Regions from separate parts of the Paenibacillus sp. LC231 genome, predicted to be linked through region 1. Evidence: predicted binding sites of a transcription regulator. Region 1 holds the regulator's gene; each other region holds the start of a gene.
The links. Region 1 encodes Rex, which represses fermentation and respiration genes when NADH is low (regulators of the CRP and FNR family bind a similar motif). Its sites were predicted from a motif close to TTGTGAAATATTTCACAA; they were not measured.
Positions count from the first base shown of each region.

Region 2: a site for Rex is predicted at 3,608-3,625, ahead of AK95_RS04845 (formate/nitrite transporter family protein). Genes of this name have one in related genera too.
Region 3: a site for Rex is predicted at 2,399-2,416, ahead of ric (iron-sulfur cluster repair di-iron protein). Genes of this name have one in related genera too.

Region 1 covers NZ_JFOM01000005.1:249,533-259,648, reverse strand. The annotation lists gene AK95_RS02760 (hypothetical protein) at 1-48, shown strand, start outside; gene dinG (ATP-dependent DNA helicase DinG) at 220-3,096, shown strand; gene AK95_RS02750 (redox-sensing transcriptional repressor Rex) at 3,159-3,824, shown strand; gene AK95_RS02745 (amidohydrolase) at 3,799-5,100, shown strand; gene AK95_RS02740 (cell wall elongation regulator TseB-like domain-containing protein) at 5,132-5,650, shown strand; gene AK95_RS02735 (hypothetical protein) at 5,914-6,447, shown strand; gene AK95_RS02730 (AAA family ATPase) at 6,440-7,942, shown strand; gene AK95_RS02725 (3-hydroxyacyl-CoA dehydrogenase family protein) at 8,077-8,949, shown strand; gene AK95_RS02720 (acetate/propionate family kinase) at 8,946-10,116, shown strand, end outside.
Region 2 covers NZ_JFOM01000008.1:175,157-185,272, forward strand. The annotation lists gene AK95_RS04825 (FAD-dependent oxidoreductase) at 1-436, shown strand, start outside; gene AK95_RS04830 (DUF4352 domain-containing protein) at 564-1,157, shown strand; gene AK95_RS04835 (TetR/AcrR family transcriptional regulator) at 1,406-1,999, shown strand; gene AK95_RS04840 (MFS transporter) at 2,110-3,357, shown strand; gene AK95_RS04845 (formate/nitrite transporter family protein) at 3,767-4,627, shown strand; partial or broken gene AK95_RS35285 (amino acid permease) at 4,781-4,962, opposite strand; gene AK95_RS04850 (molybdopterin-containing oxidoreductase family protein) at 5,220-7,307, shown strand; gene AK95_RS04855 (ABC transporter permease) at 7,652-8,629, shown strand; gene AK95_RS04860 (carbohydrate ABC transporter permease) at 8,657-9,556, shown strand; gene AK95_RS04865 (extracellular solute-binding protein) at 9,624-10,116, shown strand, end outside.
Region 3 covers NZ_JFOM01000022.1:55,809-65,924, reverse strand. The annotation lists gene yfmT (benzaldehyde dehydrogenase) at 1-1,429, opposite strand, end outside; gene ric (iron-sulfur cluster repair di-iron protein) at 1,670-2,368, opposite strand; gene AK95_RS33850 (pectinesterase family protein) at 2,621-8,209, opposite strand; gene AK95_RS16175 (glycoside hydrolase family 28 protein) at 8,298-9,869, opposite strand.

The DNA of each region.
Region 1 (10,116 bases):
AATCGCGGTGAGCTCCAGTACGGCAGCCAATTGATCTCTTTGCTGTAAAAAATCAAGCTAAAACAAGAAGCGATGTCAGAGCTCATCCTTGAGACTTTGGTATCGCTTTTTGCCGTATGGAGCTTACGGAGGAGTGCGGGGATTTTTTACCCGGAATGTTCAAAACCCGCAACTTCTGGTATGCTGTTAATTAGTCTGGAGGAAAGGGATTTTATCGAAATGAAATTTGCCGTATTGGATTTTGAAACCACGGGCAACCAGTCAGCAGATGAGATCATTCAGGTTGGACTGGCCATCATCGAAGAGGATCGAAGCATCTCCCGCGTATACGGCACCTATGTCAATCCCGGGATTCCGATCCCTCCTTTTATTACCGGTTTGACCGGCATTTCCGACCGTGATGTAGCGGATGCTCCGTCATTGGAAGAAATGATGATGGAACTCGTGCCCATGCTCGACGATGTTGTATTGGTTGGGCATAATGTCGCTTTTGATTTTAACTTTTTGCAAAATGCACTCGATCGCTGCGGCTATTTACCGTTCAGCGGCCGAATTCTAGATACGATGCACTTCTTAAAAATATGTTTTCCCTCGCTGCCTTCTTATCAGCTTGGGATGGTGTCCTCTCATTTCGGCCTGGAGCATGACCGTCCGCATCAGGCGGACAGCGATGCACTTGCCACAGCCTATGCGCTGCTGAAATGCCTGGAGGAGATCGATGAGCTTCCACTGCTTACCGTGCAGCGGTTAAGCGACCTGTTTGCCGACGAGGACAGCGACTTGGCCTGGTTCTTTGACGGCATCCGTGCCGACAGGGAACTCCAGGCAGTACAAGCCGGAGACACCCATACGTACTATCGTCAATTCGCCCTGGCTGTTGACGATTGGAACGATATAACGCCTGCCAGGGATGAGACGGCGCCTAATCCCTTGGCTGATGTAAGCTTTGAGCAATACATGAATGATGTCCGTGAACGTCTAAAGGAAACGCTGCCTCATTACGAGAGCAGGGATGCCCAGGACATGATGTTCCAGGAAGTGATGCAGGCACTCGATAACAATAAACATCTATTGATCGAAGCCGGCACGGGAACAGGCAAATCCCTCGGGTATTTGCTGCCGTCGATTTATCAAAGCGTGAAGCAGGAACAGAAGGTTATGGTGAGCACGCATACGATCAACCTTCAAGAACAGCTGCGTGACCGGGATATTCCCCTGCTCACCCAGGTTGTTCCTTTTCCTTTTAAAGCGGCTATTTTCAAGGGAAGAGGCCATTATTTGTGTTTGAGAAAATTTGAACATAAAATAAATAGAAGAGATTTTCATACCCCGAAGGAAGATGTGATCACCGCGGCGCAGATGCTGGTCTGGCTGACCCAGACGGAGAACGGGGATGATGAGGAGCTGAACCTTGGCGGTCGCGGAGGGGATTTCTGGGAGACCATTTCCAGTGATTCGGATTCCTGCCTGGGCCGTGCCTGCCCATGGTTCCGCAAATGTTATTATCACAGGGCCAAACATGAAGCGGGCATCGCGGATGTTGTCATTACGAACCATTCGAAGCTGTTCACCGACGTGAAAGCGAATCACCAGCTGCTTCCTAGTTATGACCGTCTCGTCATCGATGAAGCGCATCATCTGGAGGACGTCGCCGGCAAGCACCTTGGCTTGCAGATGAAATATTTTTCGGTTGTCCACACGTTGACCCGTATGTACAAAGACAGCCGCAGCGGTCAGCTTCCGGCTCTTCGCCAGCTGCTGCAAGCGTCATCCCATGAGAAGGCTGCCGAGTGGTCTTCCGTCATCGACCGGATTTATCCGGATCTGATCACCGTCAAAGAGAATTGGGACCGGCTCAGCGATCAATTGTTCGGACTGCTTCCGGAGCGCGGAGACGCGACTCCGGGGGATGCCGGTCAATTCTCGCTTCGCTTATCGCCTCTGAAGAAGCCGAAGGATTGGAATTCGCTGGCCGAGCTGGAGCATCAAATTCATCTGACGCTGGGCGATGTCGTTCGCAAGGGTGATAAGCTGATTGCCGAAATGAAGGAAGATCTGGACGACTACAGCGCGGACAGTCTGTTAACAGACCTATCGGGTCTGTTTAAGGACCTGGCGGCACACCGCGAGGACCTGAGGACCTTCATGTCGCTGAACGATGAGGGTACGGTATACTGGATGGAGGCGAACGGCAACTTCCGCGGCAAATCGCTGCAGCTTTATGCGGTGCCCGTCGATGTCAGCACCCACTTAAAGGAATTGTTTTTTGACAAAAAACAAAGCGTGATCCTGACATCGGCGACCTTGTCGGTGGACAAATCGTTTCAGTTCATGATCGAGAATTTGGGTCTTCAGGAAGCGGCAGATAACGGCAACCTGAACACGGTCCTGCTGCCGTCCCCGTTTAATTACAGGGAGCAGGCTCTCCTTGTTGTGCCGCGCGATTTTCCGAGCGTGAAGGGCTCGGTCGGGGATGCACTCTTTGTGAATACACTTGTGCAATCATTGGCTGATACGGCCATCGCAACGCATGGTCGCATGCTTGTCCTGTTCACCTCGTACCGCATGCTGCGTCAGGTGCATGAGCCCTTGAAGGAGGCGCTGGGATCCAGCGATATTACGGTACTGGGACAAGGGATGGACGGAACCAGCCGTACCAAGTTAATCCGGAGATTCCAGGATAGCAGCGCTTCGGTTCTGCTGGGCACCAGCTCCTTCTGGGAAGGAGTAGATATACCCGGTGAGGCGCTCACCTGCCTCGCCATCGTACGGCTGCCGTTCCAACCGCCGAATCACCCTCTGGTCGAAGCCAAGAGCGAGCTTCTGCAGCAGCAGAAGAAGAACCCGTTTATGAAGCTTTCGGTTCCGCAAGCGGTCATTCGCTTCAAACAGGGATTTGGCCGACTGGTACGGACCGCGCAGGATAAGGGGATTGTCATCGTCTACGATACTCGGGTCATTGAATCCTATTACGGGAAGTATTTCTTATATTCCTTGCCTGGACCGAAGATGGAGCACATGCCGACAGAGGGGATCGTTCCCCGAATTTCGGAATGGCTGCAGGAAGAGGCAGGCATAGAGAACCAAGCTGAATAAAGTGAAACCATGAACGAGCACAAACAAATGTAGTTATTAACCTATTATTAGGGGGAGCATGCATGAAATCGGAAAAAATTTCGGAAGCCGTGGTCCGCAGATTACCTGTATACTTGCGCTATTTGAATGAGCTTCAGAAAAGGGAGGTCTCCACGGTTTCCTCCCAGGAACTGGGGCAGAAACTGGACCTCAATCCTGCTCAAATTCGTAAGGACCTAGCGTATTTCGGTGATTTTGGACGGAAAGGGATCGGATATGACGTATCTTATCTGATCGAGAAAATTCGCCAGATTCTAAAGCTGGACCAGAAGATCAATGTCGCATTGATTGGGGCCGGTAATCTTGGACATGCATTATCGAATTACAATGCATTTCTGAAGGACAATATGAAGATTGTGGCGGTTTTCGATTCGTATTCTCCCAAAGTTGGTATGAAAATTAACAATTTGGTCGTACAGCCGATGGAGGAGCTGGAGAAGACGGTTCATGAGTACGGCATTCGTATCGGGATTATCACCGTTCCGGATTTTGAGGCGCAGAATGTAGCGAATCAACTTATCGCGGCAGGCATCGAGGCTATCCTGAATTTTGCACCGACCATCCTGAAAGCTCCAGCCCATATCCGGATTCATACGGCAGATTTTACTACGGATTTGCAGAGTTTGGCCTATTATTTGGATAACGGCAAGGAGGATGCAGCACATGACGACAACGAAGTGGATGATTAAAAACGGAACGTTTGCAGTACTAGAGGAAGGCAGATCCGTGTTACGCGGATATATGGTCGTTGAGAACGACCGGATCACCTACCTGGGTGAAGAAGAGCCGACTGTCCAAGAGGGAACAGAAATCATCGACGGAACCCAACTGTTTTTCCTGCCTGGATTGGTGAACACGCACGGACATGCGGCCATGTCGCTTCTTCGCGGGTATGGCGACGATCTGGCACTACAGGTATGGCTTCAGGAAAAAATGTGGCCGATGGAAGCCAGATTCACGGCCGACGATGTATACTGGGGAACCTCACTCTCCGTGCTGGAGATGATCAAAGGCGGAACCACGACATTTGTGGATATGTATGATCATATGGATCAGGTTGCAAAGGTAGTGGAGGACTCAGGCATGCGCGGCGTTCTGACACGCGGTGTCATCGGATTATGTCCGCCTGAGGTGCAGCAGCAGAAGCTGGATGAGGCGGTTGCATTCGCGAAATACTGGCATGGTCAGGCTGACGGTAGGATTACGACGATGATCTCACCGCATGCACCCTATACGTGCCCGCCGGATTTCATCGAAAAATTCGTGCAAGCATCACATGATTTGAATTTGCCTTTGCATACGCATATGTCCGAAACGGAAACGGAAGTAGCTCAAAATGTAAATGACTACGGACTTCGCCCTGTTGCCCATCTAGAGAAGCTTGGCATGTTCTCCCGTCCAACGCTGCTTGCGCATGCCGTCCATCTAACCGATGAAGAAATCGAAATTCTGGCCAAACATCAAGTTATGGTTTCGCATAATCCAGGCAGCAATTTGAAGCTTGCCAGCGGCATCGCTCGCGTGCCTGCACTGCTGAAAGCCGGGGTCACCGTGTCTTTGGGTACTGATGGACCTGCCAGCAATAATAATCTGGATATGTTTGAAGAGATGCGGCTGGCCGCACTGATCCATAAAGGAGTAAGCGGGGATCCAACCGCAATTCCAGCATCCGAAGCGCTTCGGATGGGTACAGAATATGGAGCCAAGTCAGCCTTCCTTACGGATATTGGTACGCTTGCGGTAGGTATGAAGGCAGATATGATCGCACTGAACACGGATCAGGCGCACTTCCTTCCGAAGACGGATTACATTTCTCATGCTATCTACTCCGCCAGTGCGAAGGATGTTGAGCATGTATGGGTTGACGGCAAGCAGGTAGTGAAGAATGGCGCGAGTCTTACTCTCGATGAGGAACGTATCCGCCGGGAAGCGCAGCGTGCCTTTGAGCGTCTTACAACCCTCTAGGGAATAATCAAGGGGAGCGAGGAAGACGGATTTGAAGAAAAAAACGAAGTGGATATTGCTGAGTGTATCCGGCGTGCTGCTGTTACTGCTTGGTTTACAGCTCTATTATTCATATGTGATGAAAGATGCTTGGAATGAAGAAAGAATGGCAATTGCTGCCGCCAAACAACATGGCCAATTGGTTACGTCCGGGAAGACCTATAAATCGGTGTGGGGCGAGGACAATAACTACTGGGTGATAAGCGGGAAGGATCAGGACAATCAAGACCGTATGGTATGGGTGAAATTTACGGATGACAACGTACCTGTTGCAGGTGCCGAGGCTGTCCAATCCGTTTTGCTGAATACGGGGTTGTCTGAAGACCAGATGCGGGATCAGATTTATAACGAATTGCCTGGCGTAGAAATTAAGCGGCTGCTGCCTGGAATGTATGAGGGCGAGTATGCTTGGCAGCTGCAGTATGAACACAACGGTCAGCGCGGTTATCGGTTTTATCGTTTTCAAGACGGTAACACCATCGGTAATGACATTATTCTTCCAAATCAATAAATAAGAAGGAGAGAGGGGCCCTTTAATATTCGCGGGTTCCTCTCTTATTTCTCTATAATTGTAAGCGTATTCAGAAATAATATGGAAAAACTGTTCTAAATATTTTCACAGACATGCATGAAAAAGTATATAAGATGTGATATACTCATACTTGTACAAAATGAGCATATAAACTACATGCATCCCTATATATCGTTGTTATATGTATTATTGTGTTGCAGCATGATAGACAAAATTTCATACAGAAATGAAGGAGGAACTTCATGAAACTACGCATTGTACCTATCGTGCTGACTGTCGTGATCTCAGCATCGGTTCTCTTTGGCGGATGGTTTCTGTATCGGCAGATGGCTTTGCAAAATCCGCTGGCCAATGTTGTGTCACAATATGACGGCGTGAAGGATTCACATATAGATATTAAACAGAATACCGTTACTTTGAATCTTGATTTGGCTCCGGATACAAATTTGCAAGGCCTGGTCCAGCATATTAAGAAGGAAGGCAAGTCTGTGATTGGCAATCGGGAATTGAAAATCCAGGTGGAGGACCATTCCTCGGAAGCACTGGATCAATGGTGGGAGAAGGCGATGCTGTCAGTCGCTGAAGCGATGGATAATAAGCAGTATACCGATATTCAATCATCGCTCGAGCAGCTTGCTGCCCAGTCTCCGAATTTGAAAGCTAAAGCAACGATTGATGACACCAACGTCTATGTCAGCTTGTCAGACGGCAAGTCTGGTAAATTTATAATCTTGCCGCGTCAGTCTGGCAACATGGAGGTGTGGAATCATGCCTAAATTAGCTAAAGAAATCATGTTAGGCTTTATTCCGGTTTTGCTGGTATTCCTTGTGTTTGTCGGCGTGAACATCGTGCCCTTGCTCATCGCTGCAGCACTTGTAGGCGGCTTGTTGTTTATCGCGAAGATGAAGGGCGGCATCGCTGTAGGCGCAGCGAATGAGCGGAAGCGGAAAAAGAGCGGACCTGCCAAGCTGACGTTCGAAGAAATCGGCGGGCAGGATAATGCCAAGCAAGAGCTGCGTGAAGCACTGGATTTTCTGATTCGTCATGAAGACATTAAGAAATTCGGCATTCGTCCATTGAAGGGCATTCTTCTCACCGGGCCTCCGGGAACAGGGAAGACGTTGATGGCTAAAGCCGCTGCCCATTACACGGATTCGATCTTTGTTGCTGCATCCGGCAGTGAATTTGTTGAGATGTATGTCGGTGTTGGTGCAGGGCGCATCCGGGATTTGTTCAAGGATGCTCGTAACCGTGCGGCAAAGGAAAACAAGCAAAACGCCATTATCTTCATCGATGAGATCGATGTCATTGGCGGTAAACGCGAAGGCGGCCAGCAGCGCGAGTACGACCAGACGCTGAATCAGCTGCTAACCGAGATGGATGGCATCTATTCGCAGGATACTCCTCGTATTCTGGTTATTGCCGCGACAAACCGGAAAGAAATGCTGGATAGCGCACTGCTGCGTCCAGGGCGTTTCGACCGTCACATTCAGGTCGATCTGCCGGATAAGAAGGGACGTACTCATATCTTGAATCTGCATGCGGGCAATAAGCCGTTGCATGAAGATGTTGACTTGGAGAAAATCGCCGAGGAAGCATACGGCTTCTCGGGCGCACAACTCGAGAGCGTCATGAATGAAGCGGCCATTTACACGATGCGCGAGAATGAACAGTTTATCCATCAGCGTCATTTGTCCATGGCGATTGACAAGGTAATGATGGGTGAGCGTTCCGACCGTGAATCGAATTTGGAAGAGAAGAAGCGCGTTGCCATACATGAATTGGGACATGCTATTATGGCAGAGCTTGTGCGTCCCGGCAGTGTGAAGCAAGTTGCACTCAGCCCGCGTGGTAAAGCGCTAGGTTATGTTCGTCATAATCCGCAGGAGGAACAATATCTATACACGAAAACCTTCCTGGAAGAGCAAATTATGATCGCGCTTGGCGGTGCGGCCGCCGAAGAGATCTTTTACGGAGGCCGAAGCACAGGTTCAAGCAATGACTTTGAGCAATCGCTGAACATCGTGGAGACGATGATGAAGTCAGGTTTGACGTCGCTGGGCATTGTTAACATGAACATGGTAACAACTGAAGAGTTAATGAAAGAGAATAATGTGATTTTGGAAGAGTTAATGAACCGCACCAAGAATCTCTTGGAACAGAAACGGCCAATATTCGACAATTCTCTTGATATCCTGTTGAAGGAAGAAATTCTCTCGGGGGAACAATTTCGTTGTCAATTTCGTGAAAACGCGCTTTTACCAGCATAAATTGTTATGCTGGTTATTTTTTTTTACTTTTTTGTCGTGCTAAGATATTATTATACTTTGTGCTCTGAAAATGTATTTTTCGACAAATGGGGTACAATAAAGTATAGAGATAAGGAAAGGGTGGAGTAGAAACCATGTACTTCAAAAAAATCGGCGTCGTAGGCGGCGGGACTATGGGGCAGGGCATTGCGGAGATGCTGGCAGCCAAAGGTCTTGACGTACTGCTCGTAGAGAAAACTCCAGAGAAACTGGACTATTCATACCGAATGATCGAGACCAGTCTAGATAAACAATTGGAGAAGTGGGGAATTACCCAAGCAGAGAAGAAATTGATACTGAACCGGATTCAAAAAGTAACTCATTTTGCCGAGCTTAGCACCTGCGATATGGTGATTGAAACCATTATAGAGGACTTGGAAGCGAAGAAAGAGGTCTTTACACAGCTTGATCAAGTATGTCCGAGCCATGTGATATTAGCAAGTAATACATCCACGCTTAGTTTGACGGAGCTCGCCAGCTCTACCAAATATCCTGAGCGTGTTATTGGCATGCACTTCATTCATCCTGTTTCCAAGGTAGACCTTGTTGAGATCATCCGCGGTCTGAAAACTTCCGATCATACGTTTACGGAAACGAAGCGCTTTGTTGAAGAAGTTTCGGATAAAAAAGGCATCATGGTATATGAGTCTCCAGGTTTCGTTACAACCCGCATGATTACCCTCATGATCAATGAAGCGATGCATTTGCTGCAAGAGGGCGTGGCTTCGGCGGAGGATATCGATGACGCAATGAGAATCGGGTATAACTTCCAGCATGGACCGCTTGAGATGGCCGACCGTTTCGGTTTGGATTCCATTCTCGCTGCGCTGGAGCGCATGTTCCGCGAGTACGGCGAACTGAAATACCGTCCATCGATTGTCTTGAAGAAACTGGTCCGCGCAGGGCAACTGGGCGTTAAAACCGGAGAAGGCTTTTTCAAGTACGATAAGGATGGTGACCGGGTATGAATATTCTCGTAATTAATGCAGGCAGTTCTTCACTGAAGTATCAACTGTACAACATGACGGATGAATCCGTGCTGGCAAAAGGCTTGGTCGAACGGATCGGCATGGATTCCTCGATTCTGACGCATAAGCCGACGGGAAAACAGGATGTAACCGAAGTCAGCGAAATTTTGGAGCATACCACGGCCATCCGCAAAGTGCTGGGCATGCTCACGAACGAGGAGCATGGCGTGATCGATTCCATCGGCAGCATTCAGGCCGTTGGACACCGCGTCGTGCACGGCGGGGAGTCATTTAAAGAATCCGCGCTCGTTGACAGTGACGCCAAAGCGGAAATCCGCCGCTTGTTCGATTTGGCTCCACTTCACAATCCCGCATCGATGATGGGGATTAAAGCAGCAGAAACCAATATGCCGGGCGTCCCGCAGGTCGTTGTATTTGATACGGCGTTCCATCAGACGATGCCGGAGAAATCATACCTGTACGCTATTCCGAGAGTACTTTATAATAAATATAAAGTACGTCGTTACGGTGCGCATGGCACGTCCCACGCCTATGTCAGCCAGGCAGCGGCAGAATTCCTGAACCGGCCGCTGGAGGATCTGAAGATCATAACCTGCCATATCGGTAACGGTGCTTCCCTGACAGCAGTAAAAGGCGGAAAATCCATCGATACCTCTATGGGGATGACCCCGCTGGAAGGGCTCATGATGGGCACGCGCAGCGGTGATTTGGACCCTGCAATCGTACCGTTTGTCATGAATAAGGAAGAGCTGACCGTCAATGAAGTGAACTCCATGCTGAACAAGCACAGCGGCTTGCTGGCGATTTCCGGAATCAGCAGTGATATGCGTGAGATTACGGAAGGCATGGAAAAAGGCGATCCGAACTCCACATTGGCCTTTGAAATGTATGAGTATCGCCTTCGTAAATACATCGGATCTTACGCTGCCGTCATGAATGGCGTGGATGTCATCGTATTTACTGCGGGCGTCGGCGAGAATTCGGTCGTTCTTCGTCAAAGAGTGCTTGAGCAGCTTACCTATCTCGGAGTAGAATTGGATGAGGAGCTGAACAGCATTCGTTCCGGCGAGCCACGCCGTATTTCTGCGGCGAATTCGAAGGTCGAGGTACTTGTGATCCCTACCAACGAAGAACTGGTTATTGCTC
Region 2 (10,116 bases), on a different contig from region 1:
ACGCAATCTTGTGTCGCCGACAACCCCGTATATGGGAACGCAAGGTACGTCGGGATTGAAAATATACGAACACAACATTGCGTCGACGGGATTAACCGAAGGAGCCGCCAAGGACGAAGGCTTGAAGGTGGAGACGGTCACCATTACGGATCATTACCGTCCGGAATTCATGCCTACCTTCGAAGAGGTTACGCTGAAGGTGGTATATGAGCAAGACAGCCGCCGCATGCTTGGTGCACAGGTCATTTCCAAAGTGGATATGACGCAATCGATTAACACGCTGTCGGTATGCATACAGAATCGGATGACGATTGATCAATTGGCCTTCATCGACTTCTTCTTCCAGCCGCATTACAATAAACCGTGGAATTTCCTTAACACGGCTGGACTGCAGGCATTGCCGGCGGTCGAAACAAAAACACCGGTACATTCGTAATTGATTCACCAAGAAGACTCCCTGATTCGGGGGTCTTTTTCTTGTTTTTGAAGGATTATGGATTTTGACAGCGAATTGGAAAATATCCGGACATGTAGATTTCGACTTTCAGGAGGTAGGATAAAGTATGAATAAAAAAGTAATGTTGGCCTCAGCTGCATTGTTCTCCATGCTGCTGACGGCCGCTTGTTCCAATGATCAGGCAGATCCGCCTGCAGAGACTCCGCCGGCTGTTGTGGACAGTGGGGGGACAGGTCAGACGGGGACGTCTGAAGAACAGCCGCCTGCAGAACCCCAAGGTGAAGACCAACCGGCCGACAACGCAGAGGTGAAGCCGATCGGCGAACCTGCCGCAGTGGGCGATACGGTGGATTATCACGGCACGGTCATTACGCTGAACGGCGTACGTGAATCCGATGGTGATGAATATTTGAAGCCCCAGCCCGGCCATACGTTTAAGGTGGTTGACATTACCGTGAAGAACAATGGCCAGGAGCCGCTGGTCATCTCTTCCGCGCTGTCTTTTTCCCTGACGGATTCGAGCGATCTTAACTATACGGTTCCCATTACGGATGACGTGAAAATGCTGGACGGCACCGTTGCCCCAGGCGGCGAGCTGACAGGTGAAATACCGTACGAAGTGAAGCAGGGGGTTAAGGGACTGCAACTGAGTTATGGCGATCCGATGAAAGAAGGAAGAGCCATTTGGGCAGTGGAATAAAAAAATAATATTGGTTTCGGGATGTACGAATGATGAAAGGATTTTGCTGAGGCAAGGTCCTTTTTTCTATGTGATTGTGAAGACGCTGCTTTACATGCGGGAATGTTTTCAGTATGATTAAACCGTACAGTCGGTTTTTTAGCTGTGAGCGGTGTTCATCATCTTCACAGATTCATTTTTATTAAGAGAATCAGGTTTTGGTACGTGAATTCCGGACTATTATTTCCAAGCAAGGAGTGCTTACATCGATGTCTTCAGAAAAAGCGCAGCGAAAGCGCGACATGATTCTGGATAAAGCGAAGGAACTGTTCATCCAGCGCGGGTATGCGGCAACATCCATGGATGAACTGGTCAAGTATACGGGTGCCAGTAAGGGAAGCATCTACTATCACTTTGAGAGCAAGGAAGATTTGTTCGTCAAGCTGCTGGCGAAGCAGAATCAGGAATGGATGGAAGCCTGGGACGATCAAAAAGCCCGTTACGCCAGTTTCGAGGAGAAGCTGTACGGCATTGCCGATCATATGGTCGACGACTTCCAGAATCCGCTGACCAAGATTGCGGAGGAATTCTATATCAATCAGCCGGAGAATAAGACGATTTTGGGCGAGTTGCTGGCCATCCTGCAAGGTCCGCGCACGCTCTACCGCGAGATTTTAGCGGAAGGAGTAAGCGAAGGGCGAATACCTGCAGAGGATGTAGAGGAAATATCCATCATATTTGCATCGCTGCTCGATGGGATGTCGGTGTCGCACTTTGAACGGTCCCAGGAGGAATCAAGGCAGCTGTACCGCAAGGGAGTCACTTATTTTTTAAGCGGTGTGTTATCGAGTCGAGGATCGTAGTGTACCGGAGGATTTATCGGAAACGCTTCTTCTCGATTTGCAAGCGGGGCGGGCGTTTCCGCATAAACATATTTAAACCGAATAGTCGGTTTTAATTAGGGGGATAAAACATGAGGCATTTGTTTGGCAACCGCGCGTTTGTGCTGCTGATGGTTTCGGATTTCATGCAAAATATCGGGATCTGGATCCGCAACATGGCATTGTTGTTCTTCATTATGGAGAAGAGCAACCATGATCCGGTTGCCGTATCGCTGCTTACCGTAATTGAATACGCGCCGATCTTTGTGATCTCCATGATTGGCGGCGTGCTGGCGGACCGTTGGCGTCCCAAGCGAACGATGATCTGGGGGGACATTCTCAGCTTTTTATCCATATTGCTTATCCTGTTCGTAGTGTATGCGGGATATTGGCAGGCCGTGTTTGCGGTGACCCTGGTTTCGGCTGTTGTATCACAATTCTCGCAGCCATCGTCCATGAAGCTCATCAAGCGCTGCTTGCCGGCTGAGCATGTGCCCGCGGCCACGGCTTTGTCCCAGACCTCAATGTCGCTGTTTATCATTTTGGGGCCGATGGTCGGTACGACGATTTATCAAGCTTTTGGATTACAGGCATCATTAATCAGCTTGTTGGTTCTATTCGGTGCTTCGGCGATCGTGCTAATGTTTCTTCCTTCCAGTGTGGATGAACCCTCTAACAATTCGGAATCGACCGGTTCCTTTATGAAGGACATGAGGGCGGGCTTCACTTATATCGGTTCCAGTCGGCTGTTGAAGGTGATGCTGGTGGTCTACGTTTTATTGGCGCTCGGCAGTGGACTTGTTCAGCCGCTTGATATCTTTGTCATCACGGAGCGTTTACAGTTGGCAATGTCCAGCGTTCAGTGGTTCACCGCGCTAGAGGGCCTAGGTATGTTAATTGGCGGCGTCCTGGCTGCTGTCATTGCGGGGAGAGTGAAAGGGAATTACTTGTTGTTCGCCGGGCTTGCCTTCCTTGGCCTCTCGACCTTTGTCGAGGTGCTGTCTCAGTGGCCGATCCTGACCGGCACGATGCGCTTCGCAACTGGGGTGCTGATGGCGATGGCGCAGACGGTTCTGATGGCCGTGATGATGCAGCAGGTGGAAGAGAAATTCATCGGTCGGCTGAATGGCGTGATGACGCCGATGTTTACCGGCATGCTGCTCATCGGCTCCGGGTTTACGGGATGGTATATGTCGGTAACCTCCATTGTGGTCGTGTATTTTACGGCAGGCGCGCTCTTCCTGCTGTCGTCCTTGATTAGCATGAAGCTTCCGATCTCGAACGTTCCGGCTCAGGAAAAGGAAACGCCTGTTAGAGTAGAGACTGCCGCCGAGGCATAGGATAGTGGTTAGAACTTGTTGCTGGTAAATTGGCATAGGCTGCTGGTTTAGAACGTGTTGCTGGTAAACTGGCATAAGCTTGCTGGTTTAGAACAAGAGGGCTGGTAAAAGCACCAACCAAGCGGTGTCGGGATTATTTCCTGGCACCGCTATTTTTATATGTACCGCTGGCTCGAATTGAGCGAATGATTGATCTTAAACGTGATCAGGGCAGCCAGAACACAAGGCTGTCCGATCCTGACGCACAAGGTCGTGATATAATTCACGTTCTTGCTCTGGCGGCTGCGGTACAATATGGGTAACTGTAACTGTAACTGTAACTGTAACTGTAACTGTGACTGTGACAGAAACATCAGAAGCTGCATTCGGAGATTTCAGGACGGAATGCGGGAGAAATGGGGGAACGGCCATGGCCTATAACAAGCCTGATCGCATTGCGGAGATCACCGTGGAGAACGGGGTGAAAAAAGCACATAACTCCGTCATGAACGTAACGATATTAGGATTTTTGGCGGGTGCTTTTATCGCGCTCGGCTTTTTGCTGGATATTCGCGTGATTGCCGGGGCGTCCGAGGCTTGGGGAGGCATTGCCGGTTTTATAGGCGCGGCGATATTCCCTGTCGGACTGATTCTTGTATTGCTCGCAGGCGGAGAGCTGCTGACGGGCAACATGATGGCCGTGTCCCTGGCCAGATTCAAGAAGCGGATTTCCACGAAGGAGATGATACGGAATTTGGCTCTCGTCACGGTAAGCAATATGGCGGGGGCGTTGTTCGTCGCTTACTTCTTCGGTCATGTGACCGGTCTGACAGGCAGCGGCGTTTATCTGGAGAAGCTGGTGGATATGGCGGGACACAAGCTGGACGACAGCTTCCTGCAGGCTTTCTTGTCGGGCATCGGCTGCAACTGGCTCGTAGCGCTCGCCGTGTGGCTGTCCTACGGATCGGACCAGATGAGTGGCAAAATTCTCGGGATCTGGTTTCCGACGATGGCGTTTGTAGCCATCGGCTTTCAGCACGTGGTGGCCAACATGTTCCTCATTCCGGCCGCGATATTTGAAGGGTATTACAGCTGGGGTGAGTATTTCATAAATTTCATTCCGGTTTGGCTTGGCAATTTCGTCGGAGGCGCGCTGTTTGTGGGGGCTGCCTACGGGACCGTATATTTGAAGAAGAATGATAAGGTTGAGGTCATTCCACGCGGCGAACAAGATGCTGCGCTGCCTTCCGCTCCGGCTACCGCCACTGCTCAACAGGTTCATTCTGCGTAGAGTGTTTCTTAATACCGTAAGTCTGGCAAAAGTCAAACAGTGGAAAATAGCTGCGATGGACCCGTCCTTTAAGAAGGGATCGGATGATCGCAGCTTTTTTGTTGTTGGCGGAGCGGACTCTTTGTATAAGGCGCAAAAGAACAAGCCCCCTATTTTTTTAAAATGGTAAGGCACCGTCGTAATAATCACATCTCTCCGATACAGTAAATGTGCACGGATGAGCAAGCTGGATTGATTGTGCAGGAAGTTATGCCAGCCCTTCTTGGGGATGAACTGCGGGATGATCACGGAACCTGGTAGTCGGATTCGCTTGCCTTCCGCTGTACGGTATGGATAATGCCATATAAAACAAATTCGCCATGCCGGTCTCGGGGGAGGAGACATGGGCATGGCGAATTTTTGGGAGTGGTCCATGATTTGGCAAGGAAGAGAAAGGGTCTGGGTTCCTCTTCGTTGCTCTTGATAGGAATATACCCGGAAGGAAGTAGAGTGAATCACCGATGCAGAAAAAAATGTAAGACTTTACTGGAGCCCTGATTTTCTTTTAAGATAAAGGGATATGATTCAGCGTGTACAAGGGGGAATAGACGAAATGACTCAAGCGATGATTCATCAGGAAAACGGCGTGTTTCCGGCGGTCTGTCCGTTGGACTGTCCCGATACTTGCGGCCTGCTGCTGCATAAAGAGAACGGAAAAATCGTGAAGGTTACCGGTAATCCGGATCATCCGATTACGCAGGGAGCCATCTGTAATAAAGTCCGTAATATGGCGCATCGCGTGTATCATCCGGAGCGCGTGCTATATCCGCTGCGGAGGGTAGGGCCTAAAGGTCAGGGAACTTTCGAGCGAATCAGCTGGGATGAAGCGGTTCAGGAGATTACTGAACGCTACAAGAAGCTGATCGAGGAGCACGGCTCTGAGAGCATACTGCCTTACAGCTTCTACGGCAACATGGGGATATTAAGCGTTGACGGCATGGATCGGAGGTTCTTCAACAGGCTGGGCGCCAGCCGGCTGAAGCAGTCGATCTGTAATTCCGCAGGCAATGAGGGCTGGAAATCCGTTATGGGGTTTAATGGAGGCACCGTCCCGGAGGATACCGTTCATGCCGACGTCATCATCGTCTGGGGTGGCAACATCGTCAGCACCAATATGCATCAGGTGGTGTTGGCAGAGAAAGCGCGCAAGGCCGGTGCCAAGGTCGTTGTCATCGACGTGCATAAGAACCAGACGGGGCAATGGGCGGATTGGTTCATTCCGCTGTTTCCGGGCACGGATGCGGCACTGGCCGTCGGCCTCATGCACATCATGTTCCGTGACGCTATGGTGAACGAGGAATTCCTCCGGCGGTATACGATCGGTCATGAAGCCTTGCGTGAGCATGTGAAAGACTATACACCAGAGCATGTATCCTCCATTACCGGAATTCCAGTTGAGGATATCGAGAAGCTGGCCGAGCTGTACGGCCGGGCGGATACTTCCTACATTCATATCGGTAACGGTCTTCAGCATCATGACAATGGGGGCTTGACGGTGCGCAGCATCGCGGCGCTTCCGGCCTTGACCGGACAATGGCTGAAGCGGGGCGGAGGGGCTGCCAAGTCGAACGGCGGGTACAACAGCATGGACAGCGATGCGCTGGAACGTCCCGATCTCCGGCCGAATCCGGATGCACGGACGATTAACATGAACCGGATCGGCGAAGCGCTTGCGATGACCGAGCAGCCGATTAAGTCCGTGTTTGTCTATTGCAGTAATCCGCTGGTTGTTGCTCCTGACACCGAGCGGGTGCGGGAAGGATTTGCACGGGAGGATCTGTTTACCGTCGTGCACGACCTGTTTATGACGGATACAGCCAAGTATGCGGATATCGTGCTCCCGGCAACCTCCTCGTTTGAGAATACGGATCTGTTCGCTTCCTACTGGCATCAGTACATTCAGCTGCAGGAGCCGGTCATCCCGGCGCTTGGGGAGAGCAAGAGCAATGTAGAGCTGTTCTCCCTACTGGGGCGGGCTATGGGGTTCACTGACCCGGCCTTCCATGAGACGGAAGAGGAGATGATGGCAAGAGCGCTCGACTTCCCGGATAACCCTTATCTGAACGGCGTCACGCTGGACAAGCTAAAGGAACACCGCTATGTGAAGCTTGATATGACGCCGCTTGAAACATATCTGGATCGTTTGCCGACGCCTTCGGGCCGGATCGAGCTTTACTCCGCGCAGTTGGAGGAAGCAGGTCTTCCGCCTCTTCCGACCTACGTTCCGCTCAAGGAAGGTTATGACGGTGTAAGGCGCGGCCGCGGGTACAAATACCCGCTTATGTTCATTTCGCCGCCGAACCACAACTTCCTGAATTCGACCTTTGCGAATGTGGAGAAGCATCAGAAGCTGGAGAAGGAGCCAACCCTGCAGATCCATCCGGAGGATGCAGAGGAACGCGGTATAGAGGACGGAGACATGGTTACGGTATACAACGACCGCGGAACCTATGAAGTTCGGGCCAAGGTAACGGATAAAATGCTGCCGGGCACCGTTGTCAGCCAAGGCCTGTGGTGGGAAGGCGAGGGCCGCAAACAGCGTGCCAATGCCCTTACACCCGACAGGCTGTCGGATATGGGCGAAGGGGCTACCTTCTTCTCAACGGTGGTCGAGGTCAGTACTAAAATAACCGGTGCATAAAGATGAATACATTGACTGTCTTGCGGGTCTATATGACCTCAAGGCAGTCTTTTTTTTAGAGATAAGAAAGTATAAACATCCGAGGCTTAGTAACCCCTTATCTCGGAAGAGAAACTTCCGCTAAATGCGTCTGTCTATTGAGGAAGCGTCGATAGACGTTTTTTTGTTGGCTGGAAAGGGTGAAACATTCCGGTAGAAGTATAAAAAATCGGGGTTTTATTATATAGATTCAAAATATTTCCATAGGTAGAATGATACTAAGTCAATTGCAAGCGGTTTCGAAAACGGTAAATATTCAGAGACCCGGCATGCTTTTACATCATTTCGTAACGGGAGGATAACTTATGCCGCAAGCTACTGCAGAACAGCAACCATCGCCCATTGCCCGGCAGCCAAAAGTCCATAGTAAAAATTTTCTTAGGCGATTCATGAAGCAATGGGATGTTCAGCTCATGGTGATACCCGGCGTCATTCTAGTTTTCATTTTTGCCTATCTGCCTATGTACGGCGTAATAACCGGATTTATGGATTATAACCTGTTCACCGGCTCGAGAATTTGGGATAACCCGTGGGTTGGTTTTAAACATTTTGAAGCTTTTTTTGCCGCCCCCGAGTTTGAAAGGATTTTGCGCAACACGATTGTGATCAGTTTATTGAAATTCTTTATCGGATTTCCAGCACCGATTGTACTGGCACTTTTATTGAATGAAGTTCGCCATATGTTATTCAAAAGAGTCATCCAGACGATTACATATCTGCCTCATTTCTTATCATGGGTTATTGTGGCAGGGTTCACCACCGCCTTGCTATCAACGGAGAACGGAAGCATCAACATTCTGCTGGAGAGCATAGGGGCCATTGATGAACCGATCAATTTCCTTTCGTTAAAGGAGTATTTTTGGTCGATCCTGATTTCGGCCAACGTATGGAAGGAGATCGGATTTAACTCGATTGTATTCCTGGCTGCGATTGCGAGTATTGATCCTGCTCTCTATGAGGCTGCCGACATCGACGGTGCAAGCAAGTCCAAGCAAATCTACCTGATTACGATTCCTTCGATTATGCCGGTCATCATTATCTTTATGATTCTTGCGATCGGCAACTTGCTCAATGCAGGCTTTGAGGACATCTTGCTCCTGGCATCCAATCCGGTGCTGCGGCCGGTATCCGATGTTATTGATACGTATGTCTATCGAGTAGGCCTAGGGTCACACCGTTATTCTTATGCGGTTGCTATCGGATTGTTCAAGGCGATTATCAGTGTTGGACTGCTTACGATCGCGAACTATCTGGCTCGAAGATCTGGTAATAGCTTATGGTAACAATCAGCAGCCCTCAGGAGGTACGGCATGTTAAAAAGAATTAGCTTTGGTGATAAGGTCATGCTTATCGTGATTTACGTGTTCCTCAGTTTATTAGCCTTCTCGGCACTCTATCCTTTCTGGAATGCGGTGGCTGTTTCCTTCAACGTAGGTGTCGATACCGCAAAGGGCGGAGTCACCTTCTGGCCAAGAGAATTCACAACCGAAAATTATAAAATCATACTCCAGGACGACCGACTGCTTAACGGGTTCTTCATATCCATAAGCCGTACCGTAATCGGCACCGCAACCTCCATATTCATGACAGCGCTTCTCGCATTCGGGATGACCCGAACTTATCTGATCGGACGAAAATATTACACATTGTTCTTTATATTCACCCTCTACTTTGGTGGAGGGTTGATTCCAACGTATCTCCTTATCCGTTCACTCGGTCTGATGGACAGCTTTCTGGTATTTATTATTCCATCCTTAATCAGTGTGTGGAACATGATTATTTTTCGGACCTTCTTTCGAGCTCTTCCCGTAGGGCTGGAAGAGTCAGCCCATATTGACGGCTGCAGCAATTGGGGCACATTCTTTCGGATTATTCTCCCATTGTCCGGACCGGTTATCGCTACGCTGGCTCTGTTGACTGCCGTTGGACACTGGAACGACTGGTTCCTGCCGAGTATCTACATCACCAGTGATCATTTACTCCCCATTCAGACGATTCTGCGGCAGACCTTGAATGCCAATATTGTATCGGGTTCAAGCTCCGTGCTCGATAGCGCTTCTGTTGCCCTACTGGATCAAGCAAGGCAAATCACTTCAAAATCGCTCACAATGGCGATGATGATCGTGGTGACCTTACCGATCATTCTTGTCTATCCTTTTGTGCAAAAGTATTTTGTCAAAGGTGTACTGGTAGGCTCGCTGAAGGAGTAGTTGACGAACGGTTTAAGGCGAATAGCTTTGAACATATATATTTTTGTTAATGAGAGGGGTTAAGTGAATGAGAAAGACGAAAAAGCCGTTGCTCGTATTGGTCTCGTTGCTATTGATAATGGTTACGGCTCTAGCGGGATGCGGAAAATCGGCAGCTCCAGCTCCAGCACCACCGGCAGCAAACAATGATGGCGAGAAGAAAACCGATCCGCCAGCAGAGGGGAATCGTGACGGCAAATGGGTACTTGGTGAGAAGCCGCTGGAGTTTTCAGCATATTCTCACTATGAGAACTCGGACTTCCCTAAATGGGAAAGCACGCCTGTCGGTAAATATTTAAGTGAAGAAAAACAAGTGAAAATCAACATGATTGCGGCTGCTGGAGCACATACGCAAAAGCTGAGTGCGATGATGGCTTCAGACGACCTGCCGGATATGATCTGGACAGACAAGAACCATCCAGACTTGGAGAGACTCCGCAAAGAAGGAAAACTGGTAGCCTATGATGATTATTTGGATAAGTATCCCAACCTGAAGACATGGATGGGCGATCTGAACATGT
Region 3 (10,116 bases), on a different contig from region 1:
AATGAACCGATATCCACTTCATGGTCGTAAATTCATCCAGGCTCCATTCCCCATTCAGACGACCCAACCCCGACTGCTTCTCTCCGCCAAATGCTACAATCGGTTCGTCGTTAATCGTGACATCGTTCACATGTATCATTCCTGTATGGACCTTCTTCGCCAGTTCTACCCCGCGTTCAAGATTGGAGGTGTGAATTGCACCGCTGAGCCCAAAACGTGTATTGTTTGCAATTGCAATGCCTTCCTCTTCCGTTTCGAACGGGATGATGCACACAACCGGGCCGAACAACTCCTCTTGCGCTACCTCCATATCCGGTTTGACATTAACGAGGACGGTAGGCTCCACCATTCTGCCGGTGATATTCCCTCGCACCAGGGGAACTGCACCTTGCTCAATGCCCTTCTCAATCAGCTTCTCCAGTGTTTCTGCCTGCCGATGGTTGATGACGGGCCCGATAATGGTCTGCGGATCGCTCGGATCACCTGTTGTAAGGGTAGAGACCTTCTCTTTATATTTATCTGCAAATTCCTGATAGATCGGCTTCTGTACAAGAATCCTGTTGGCCGACATACAGATCTGGCCTTGATGCGTGAATCTGCTGAACGTTGCCGCTTGTACCGCATAATCGATATCAGCATCTTCCAGTATAATGAACGCGCTGTTCCCGCCGAGCTCCAGCAGCGGCTTTTTGAAGTGCTTGACGGCCAACTGACCAATATGGCTTCCAACCTTGGTCGAACCCGTGAAAGAAATGATTCTCGGAATCGGATGCTCCACGAACGCATCGCCAATCTCCTTGATATCTGTCACCACTACATTCAACAGGCCCTTCGGTATACCCGCTTCTTCGAAAATCTTGCCGATCAGCGTTCCACCCGTAATCGGTGAATCCTCATGCGGCTTCAGCACGACGCCGTTGCCGGCACCTAATGCCGGGGCGACGGACTTCATGGACAAGAAGAAAGGAAAGTTAAATGGACTGATAACCCCAACCACGCCAGCCGGGATCCGATACAGTCGGTTCTCCTTGCCATCTTCAGTGGAAGGTAAAATCTTCCCCTCCATTCTAAGGGGGAACGTAGCCGCTTCCTTAATCATATTTTTCACAAGACCGATCTCGAATGCCGCCTTCAGACGCGTTCCGCCCAGCTCCTGAACGATAATGGACGTAATATCTTCCTCATGCGACTCAATATATTGAACAGCATTTTCTAGGATGTCGCGTTTACGGTAAGGGTTAATTTTGTCCCATTCCAGCTTAGCTTGATAGGCAGCCTGATAGGCATCATCAATGTCTGCAACGCTCGCGATTTGAAAAGCGGTAATGACCTCATCATTATATGGATTGATGTCAGGCAGCGTTTTACCGCTTTTACCGTCTCGCCATACCCCGCCTATGAATTGTTTTCCCAATTTCGAATAATCCATATGAACCCTCCTGTGTCGAATAATTCCAACTGATATATTTATCGACTGAATACAGGGAATAGTTAAGTGAATTTTATTTGATCTCTTCTCCCTCCCGGGGAAGGAGTCTGCACGCTAATCACGCTCTAACAATAACGCCCTAACCATAAGGTTAGGGCGTTATTGTTAGGGCGTTATTTTACACGTTCGATAGTCATCCGAGCAATTCCTCACCCAGCTTAGAAGGGGTTCTAACCAACGTTATACCGCTTGTCGAATCCGCTCAAACAATATGTTGTTTTCCAGATGGATATGCTCGAAGGTGTCCTTTTCAAGCATGGCCAACCGTTGATAGACCAGCCGATACGTGCCGCAGGCATCCGAGGGAAGTTCGAAATCAGCGGTTACATCCCTTAGCTCTTGAAGCAATCTGCCGGCGTGAGCATGTTCATCTTCCAGCTCAGACACATGCAGTTTAAGCTCCGCTGCAGCTTGGTGGTTAGGCTCTGCAACAAATTTCAAGATAAGCGGGAATACATGCTCGTCCTCATCCTTCGTATGATCCAGCAGTTCGTTTTTCAGATCCGAGAAAAGCTCCTGCACCCGGAGAAGCTCGGGATGATGCTCCCCATGTACACGGGCCAACTTCGTCACATACGGCGTTAAAGCAGGTAATTCATCCCGCAAGAAGGCATGATGTTTATGCTGGATGTATTCAATCAATTCGGATTCCTTCAGTGAAGCCGGACGGCTTTCCTGATAGTCGGCAAACTTGTTCTCCAGGGATTGAACCTTCTCCAGTACGGCGGCAGGTTCCAAATTACGCTGTTTAGCCGCTTCTTCCAGTGGCACCTGCCCTCCACAACAAAAATCAATCCGGAGTGATCGGAATAAATCCGCCGTTTGCGGGATGGATGTAACAATATCGGATACCTGGCTCTGAAGCGTGAATGAACTCATAGTCAAACCTCCTTAGACTAAATCCCGTCTTTGTGAACTATTTCACTCTTACAACCCAAGTATATGAAACTCCTGTCTCCGTACATGTGATTGCAGTCATACTGAAATGGAACACTATGTGAACGTTCAGGATCCGAGAACTACGGGAGCCAGAGCAACACAAAACAGGGATCTCACCATCCCTGTTTTGTGGATTCTGGACTAGAAGCATCATGATATCCAGCTTGATTCAAATTTTGAGGGCTTTAGAACTTATATAATCTCTTCCCTTAATGCCTCGGCATGCCGCAGCAGGATGTCCGCCGCCAGTTCCGACAGATGTTTGCCCCGCTGTGCCCGGACTTCGTTCTCAAAGCTGCCCATATTCCCCTTCTCCAGCTTCTTCGTCAAACTATTGGCGATACCGGCATTCCCAATCTCTCCGCTGCTCAGGAACCGTTCGATCAAAGCGATCATATCGCCGGTGCTCGTCACCGTCTGAAATTCAATCTCAGCAACTGCCGTATTGCCCGCAAGATCTGCTCCTTCAACGGTTAAGACATGACTTCCGAGCGGAAGCTGATACAGCGGGATGGCTTCACCGGATTGAACGGGATTACCGTCCAGCTTGATAGCCGTCCGGCTGTCGTCGACGCCGGAAACGGAATCGCTCATTTCAATGATCGGCGTCCAATCCCTGGAGACATTCCATCCTCCCTCCTGTGCCGGTGTTTCTACGTGAATTTCCGGTGGGGACAGATCCATGTTCAATACAATGGATTGGATGCTTTCCTCAAGACCTGCAGCGTTGACGGAGCGATAGTATATCGCAGCCGCGGCCGCTTCCCGGTCCAGAACGATCGGCCCCGAGTACGGAATCCAGGTGGTACCGTCTAAACTGTAGACGGTTTCGGTAACAGTTGAACCGTCGTCTTCCGCACTCAATTCAACAGTAACCGGCACCGTATACCAGCCGTTCAGGCCGTTAGGTGTTTCCGGTGTTATTTTGGACGATGTGTGCGGAGGTGTATCGTCTTCTTCCCCGTAAGGCTGCGGAAGAACCGGCATCATGGTCGGATCCCAACCATCCGATCCCTTCAACATCATTGGAATCGTGTACAGATTCGCTTCCTCCGGCGTGAGCTGCTTCGACCAATTCGCGCGGGCTTCGGCTGCCGCACCAGGTCCGGTATTGCTATATTCATAGTATTTGGCGGTTTTCTCGTTATCCGGTCGTCCCCAGTTATGCCAGCCTTTATCGTGCACGATTCCTTCCATTTCCGTGTTCATGAACAGCACATGGGCAAAGGGTCTCCATGGACGTCCAAGGTAGACATCTTCGATTCCTTCCGTTCCTGTAATCTTACTGTTGAGGAACAAATATCCGTAGGGCTGATTTTCCGGCGTGCTGGCAGCGGTTATATATCCGCCTGAACGGACATTGTGAATGACGCTCTGGTCAAACACGGCGATTCCTGGTCCGTAGATAAAATCCACCGCTCCTTCAATATAGCTATTCTTCACGTACACCCGTTTCCCGGCATTGTTCACAAAAAACGTGTCCTGATATCCGAGCATGCGGACATGGTTGAAATAGGCCCGATCTCCCCTCAGATCGATTGCGGGCGCCGGACCTTGAGGACCCGCTCCATTCGCAAACGTGATGTTCTCGGCGGTAAAATCATCGGATTCGACGGCGGTGGCACGTTCATTGAATCCGGTACCGGTAATACCGGTGTAGGTGATCACCGTCTCTTCCTTGCTCTCGCCGATAAAACTCACGGCATGCTTCGTTTTCGGAACAGTGACTTGTTCCTCATAGATGCCATTACGGATATAGATTATCGTTCGGTCCGTATTGCCCTCCGGGATGGAGTCCACCGCGGCTTGAACGCTGGTAAACATGCCTGTGCCGTCTTTCGCCACGACGATGACGAAAGCAGGCGTTGCTCCTTGAGGGTCGCTTCCGGCTCCCGGTCCGTTCTCGTTCACCGACTGGACCGAATAATAATAGGTTTTGCCGGTAACGACATCCGTATCGATAAATCCGGGCTGCCGCCAATCAGAGGCGATGATACTTCCTGCTTCGCTTCTTGATTCCGACCTTCTGATTTGGTAAGAAGCTGCTCCTTCTACGGCTGACCAGGAGAGCTTAACGTGGTCTTTGGCCGGGTTTAGTCGAAGATCACCCGGAGGCGGCGTGGTATTCGCTGGGAATGGAATGACCCGAACCGCTTCAGAATTCGCGCTGGAGGCGGTGCCGTTATGTGCGGAAACGACATAATAGTAGGCCGTCCCGTTCTCCAAGCCGCTATCCTCATAGCTGACATCCTTTACTTGATCGGCAATGACCGTGTAAGGGCCGCCGTGAACGGTGCTTCGCTTGATCTGATAACTCGAAGCTTCGGGTGAGGCATTCCACGAGATTACAGCCGATGCATCACCGGCACTCGCTTTAACATCCGCTGGCGACTCTAGCGGCGCCACCGGGCGGGCCTCGACCGGGTCCGTCGCCTCGCTTTCGCCGGCAACGCTAGTCGCAGTTACCGTATAATAGTAGACTTTACCGTTTACAAGCCCCGTATCTCTATAGAAGGGCTCTTCTACGCGTCCTGCCTCAATATAAGGCCCTTCCTGACTTTCACTTCGCTTCACCGTATAGGTGACCGCATGCTCCACCGGCTGCCAGGTGAGATCAGCCTGGGTGTTGCGGCTAAGTCCCGTGAGCTCCGTCGGGGCTTGCGGCTTCACGGCGTTCACCGATGGCGTGACACGCACTTGGTTCGAGGGATCGCTTTCTCCTAAATCACTCACGGCGGTAACCACATAATAATAAGTGGTTTCGTTGATTACGCTTGTATCCGTATACGATGGATTGGAAGCACTCAGATCTGATGCCACGGCCTCGTACGGCCCCCCGTTTGCGGTGCTTCTTTTGACGGAATATGATAAAGCACCTTTTGCGTTATCCCAATCCAGTTGAACCTTCCCGTTCCCAGGGATCGCCCGTAGTCCTTTAGGTGCGGCTGCCGGTTCCACGTATACCTTGATGTTGTCGAAGTAGTAGGTTCCTTTGCCAGTTCCGGGCGTTCTGCCGAACAAGGCGCTTCCCAGTCCTAACGTCCGCATATCGTCCCTAAGCTCAACCCCCCCCGCTGCGAGCACGTTGTCCACGTAAATATCCATGGTGTTGGCGGCCGCATTGGCAATGACCTTCAGATTGTACCAGCGGTTGGCGGCCGGGAGGCCGGTCAGCTTAACATCTTGGCCATTTTTGTTCTTGTAAACCAGGGCGTACGCATCCTCCTGAATCGGTAGCTGAGGCTTGCGCACCTCAAGAGCAATCGGCGTCTTGGTACCTTCTGCATCCTTGATATGAAACAGCACCGAAGTGCCGGGCATGGCCGGTGACATGAAATCCGTCTCGACAACGACCGTGCCTGCCTGCCTCGGGAAGTTGATGGTAAACCCTGTGCTGCCAACAGCATTATCGTATACCTTCAGCGCCTTTTCCGAATCGTTGCCCGTAGAATTGACGGGGACTTCCTCCACGGTTACAGTATGATCCGCATCCTGAGGCTGCGGGATCACTCCATATCCGTCAGGTACGGAGCCAGCTTCAAGGTTTTCAAAATCATCGTTCACATAATATACGGTTTTCGGGCCGCTGCCTGTATCTGCCGATATATTGATGTTGGTAAATGTCGAGGTATTGTATTTCCATGTCTCATTGTTCACTTTTCCCGCATCCGCCACGAGGCCGACATAGGCTTGCTTAGGCAAATCGACTTGGACGTTTCCGACCGTGGTCCAGCTGGTTCCATCTTGAGAGATCATTGATGTGAATTGGTTATCCTTACGGACAAGCTTGATCCAATAAGGCAACTGAAATTCCTGCTCCGGCTGAATTCTCGCAACCTCTCCGCCCTCCTCGGCTCGACTAAGGGTAACACCTCTTTTCCCTGTACGAATATAAGGGACGACCAGGGAAACGAATGGAGCATCCTCCTTCAGACTCTCGCGGAACATGATGCCCGCTTCCGCTTCCTCATTCGTAGGGGTAATGCTTTCAACCCGGGCCACAATTTCAGCGTCCCCCTCGATCTCCTGATAGGCAAAATGAAAGACGTCCTTCGTGCCGCCGATATCTCCTGTTGCCTTGACGGTCACTTCGCCGAGGGTGTCACCAAGCTGGGTGTGTCCCGGTATTCCCGGACTGCCTATATCTGCCGACTTCCAAGGCTTGATGCTCCCTTCGGTGTTCGCATGAACGACCACGCTCGTCGAGAACGCCATCGTTCCCGTATCGTCGATCGCTTTTGCGGTCCAATAATGGGTACCGTCCGCAGCGTCCGTCCACTCATAGCGGAACGGCATGCTGTCATCCTCTCCAACCTTCTCTCCGTTCCGGTAAAACTCGACCTTCGATACGCTTCCGTCTTCATCCGAAACGGACGCTTCAATCGTCACGTTCGATCCGGCTTTGACCACCGTGTTGTTCGCCGGAGATGTAATGACTGCAGAGGGATTAGCTGATCCGTTTCCCGTAAGGGAATTCAAATACAGCTCCAGATTCGTGTATCCTTCCTCATTGGCCAGATTGCGGTCACTCGGATCTCTCGGGTCCAGCCCGCGAGCGATCTCCCAATCATTCGGCATACCATCATGATCATCATCTTCTAACGTGGATCTAACCATCTCTACTAGCGGATATCCGCCTACTTCATTCTGAGAGTTGATATGCATGCCGGTTCGGTGAATAACGTCATGGATGATTCTGGCATCGACGGCATCCCGTTTCGGCAGGGTGGCTCCGGCGCTTTGCATAACCGCTGCATAAGCCTCTTCGGCGGATTCGGTCGGCAGTGGATTGGCAAAGGAAGCGGGAGTTTCCAGCTTCACGTAATCCGGATACTTATGAACGCCGGACCAGTTATCCTGAGTATATTTCGGATAGCCGTCCATAACGTTGCCGTCAATATAGTAGCTCCCGGTGCTCTCCGCATTCATAAACCGAACCACTTCCGTTTCAGGTCCGGGCTTGTAATAATTGTTGATCATATTGGTAACCGCGCCTTTGCCTCCGTACGAAGCAAAGAATCCCCAGTTGTAAACAACGTTATTGCGGAAATCATGGGAATTGCCTGCCGTGCTGTCAAACGCCGGGTTGCGGCTGGAGTTGTGGGCGATCAAATTATGATGAAAGCTGGTGTTCTTGCCGCCCCATATCCCGCCGTAGCCGTGTCTGCCTTTGACATGCCGGCTAATATGCATGGCGTCTGCTATGATCGACCATTGTACGGTGACATTTTCGTTGCCGTAAGGGCTGAGCACTTCGTCGACGGACCAGCTGAACGAGGAGTGGTCGATGATAATATCTTTCTTGTACCGCCCGCCAAAAGAGTCTGCTTCCGTTTCATTCATATCGCCCAGCCGGAATCGCATGTAACGGATGATCAGGTTGTTTCCATCAAAGGACGTTGGATACCCGACGACCGTAATTCCATCGCCCGGCGCCGTTTGGCCGGCAATCGTCAAATTGTCTCCGAGAATCTTAAGGGGAGATCTCAGCTCGATAACACCGCCGACTTTAAATACAACGGTCCGGTTTCCAGTACTGACCGCGTCACGCAGCGATCCCGGACCCGAGTCAGCCAGCGTCGTTACCTCGTACACGTCGCCGCCCCGGCCGCCGGTCGTATACTTTCCACCGCCTTCGGCACCCGGAAATGCCGGCGTTCGCGAGGAATTGGACGGGGTTACGGTTTCAGGGCTTTCCTCAGCATAAGCGGCTCCGCCGGAAAAACTTGTAAACAGCATGGTGAGGACAAGCATTTGCTTTAACCATTTTGCTGCTTTCAATTGCGTACCTCCTTATCATTTTGAGATGCTTGCAACGGTTATAATTCGATCACCTCCTTTCTAAGCCTTATTGAATCCAACAGCAAAGCTACTTGATCACGACCTCCTCCGGCTCCACTTCAGAAGAAATCATAATCTGCCTAGCCTTATCGGCCTTCAGCCCCGAGCATTCGATTTGCCTGGACCGTTCCCCGGTCACCACCAGCAGGCGGTCATCTTGTGAGCCCCCTTCTCCGCTGACATTCGCCACCTGAACATTTCGGCTTTGGTGAAAGAGAAGCAGCTGATTTTCCTGATTACGAAGGACGATGTCCTGAATGCTGAGGTTCTTTCCATTTCGGCATACAATGCCTTCCCGACTTGTGATGGCCGACCTCTTCACCGTCAAGTTCTCCACCGGCATCTCCGGCAAGCCGTTGATGAGCAGCGCAGTGTGCGCGCCGCTGCACACAATATCCTGAATGACAATATTCTGGAACACGGGGGTTTCCTCGGTAACGGGCAGCATCACTTCCGTTTGATACTCGCCGGAGCCGGCTATACCTTCGTAATATAAATTGAAGGAGATCGCATCCCCGTCGATATCCCGCATCCGAATCCGTTCAATGAAGATGTTCTCGACCACGCCGCCGCGACCGCGGCAGCTTTTAAAACGAATGCCGATATCGGTGCCGATGAAGGTGCAATCGGATACGTATACATCCTTGATGCCTCCGGACATTTCACTGCCGACCACGATGCCGCCGTGGCCGTGATAAACGGTGCAGTTCCGGATGCTGATCCGCTCACTCGGCTTTCCCAGCAGGCGCCCGGCTTCATTTTTGCCGGACTTCAGACAAATCGCATCATCTCCTACATCAAACGAGCTGTTTTCCACGGTCACGTATTTGCACGAATCGATGTCCAGACCGTCCCCGTTCTGGGCATACCATGGATTGCGGACGGTAATGTTCTGAATGGTGATCTGTTCTGATGCCCAAGGATGCAGGCACCAGGCTGCGGAGTTTTGAAAGGTCGGGCCGCTGAGAAGGATCCGTTTGCATTTTCTCAAGCTGAGCAGATTAGGCCTCAGGTAATCTCTCACAGGAGCATAGTCATGTGGATCCTCGCTGCCTGACTGTTCGATCCGAGCCAGGGTTTCCTCACCGTCCCGAGCTGCCGGCGTAGGCCACCACAGTCCCTCGTCATCCACAACGCCGCCGGAGTGAATTAAACAGTCCCACTGGCTTTCCGTCAGCTTCCCTTGCTTAACGGGCCTCCAGGCTTCGCCGCTCCCGTCAAAAATACCGCTGCCAGTGATCGCGATATCCTCCAGCCCTTCTCCATCGAGCGGAGACTGGCAGCGAAACATCTGTCTGCCCTCATAGGTGGACATCCGGATCGGATAAGCTTCGAATTGCTTGCTGAACACAACAAGCGCACCGGCAGAGGTGTGAAGCTCAATCCGGCTCTGCAGGGACAACGGACCGGTGTGCCAGATCCCGGGAGGGATGACCACCTTCCCCCCTCCTGCCTTAGCGCAGGCTTCAATCGCTTGATGAAATGCCTGGGTGTTGTCATATACGCCGTCTCCAACGGCGCCATAGTCCGTAATCGTTACGGTATACTCCGGGATCACAGGCAAGTCAGGACATATCGCTTCTTTTGTTTGTTTGATCATGTGTACCTCCGTATTTGTAAGATTGCTTATTCGATTTATACCGGCAGGACGATATACCTTCCTCCTGTTTCGGTAGCCATTTCGATGATATGGCCATGGCGTTCCATCGGCACCCCAATTCCATCCGAGATTAAAGAAAGCTTCAGTTCCTCTGAAAACTCATACTTTCATTTTAAAAATTGCTGCCGATTGCGTTCAAAGCCCTTGAAGATCGGCTGCAGGCATGATATATAATTTTCTACGATCA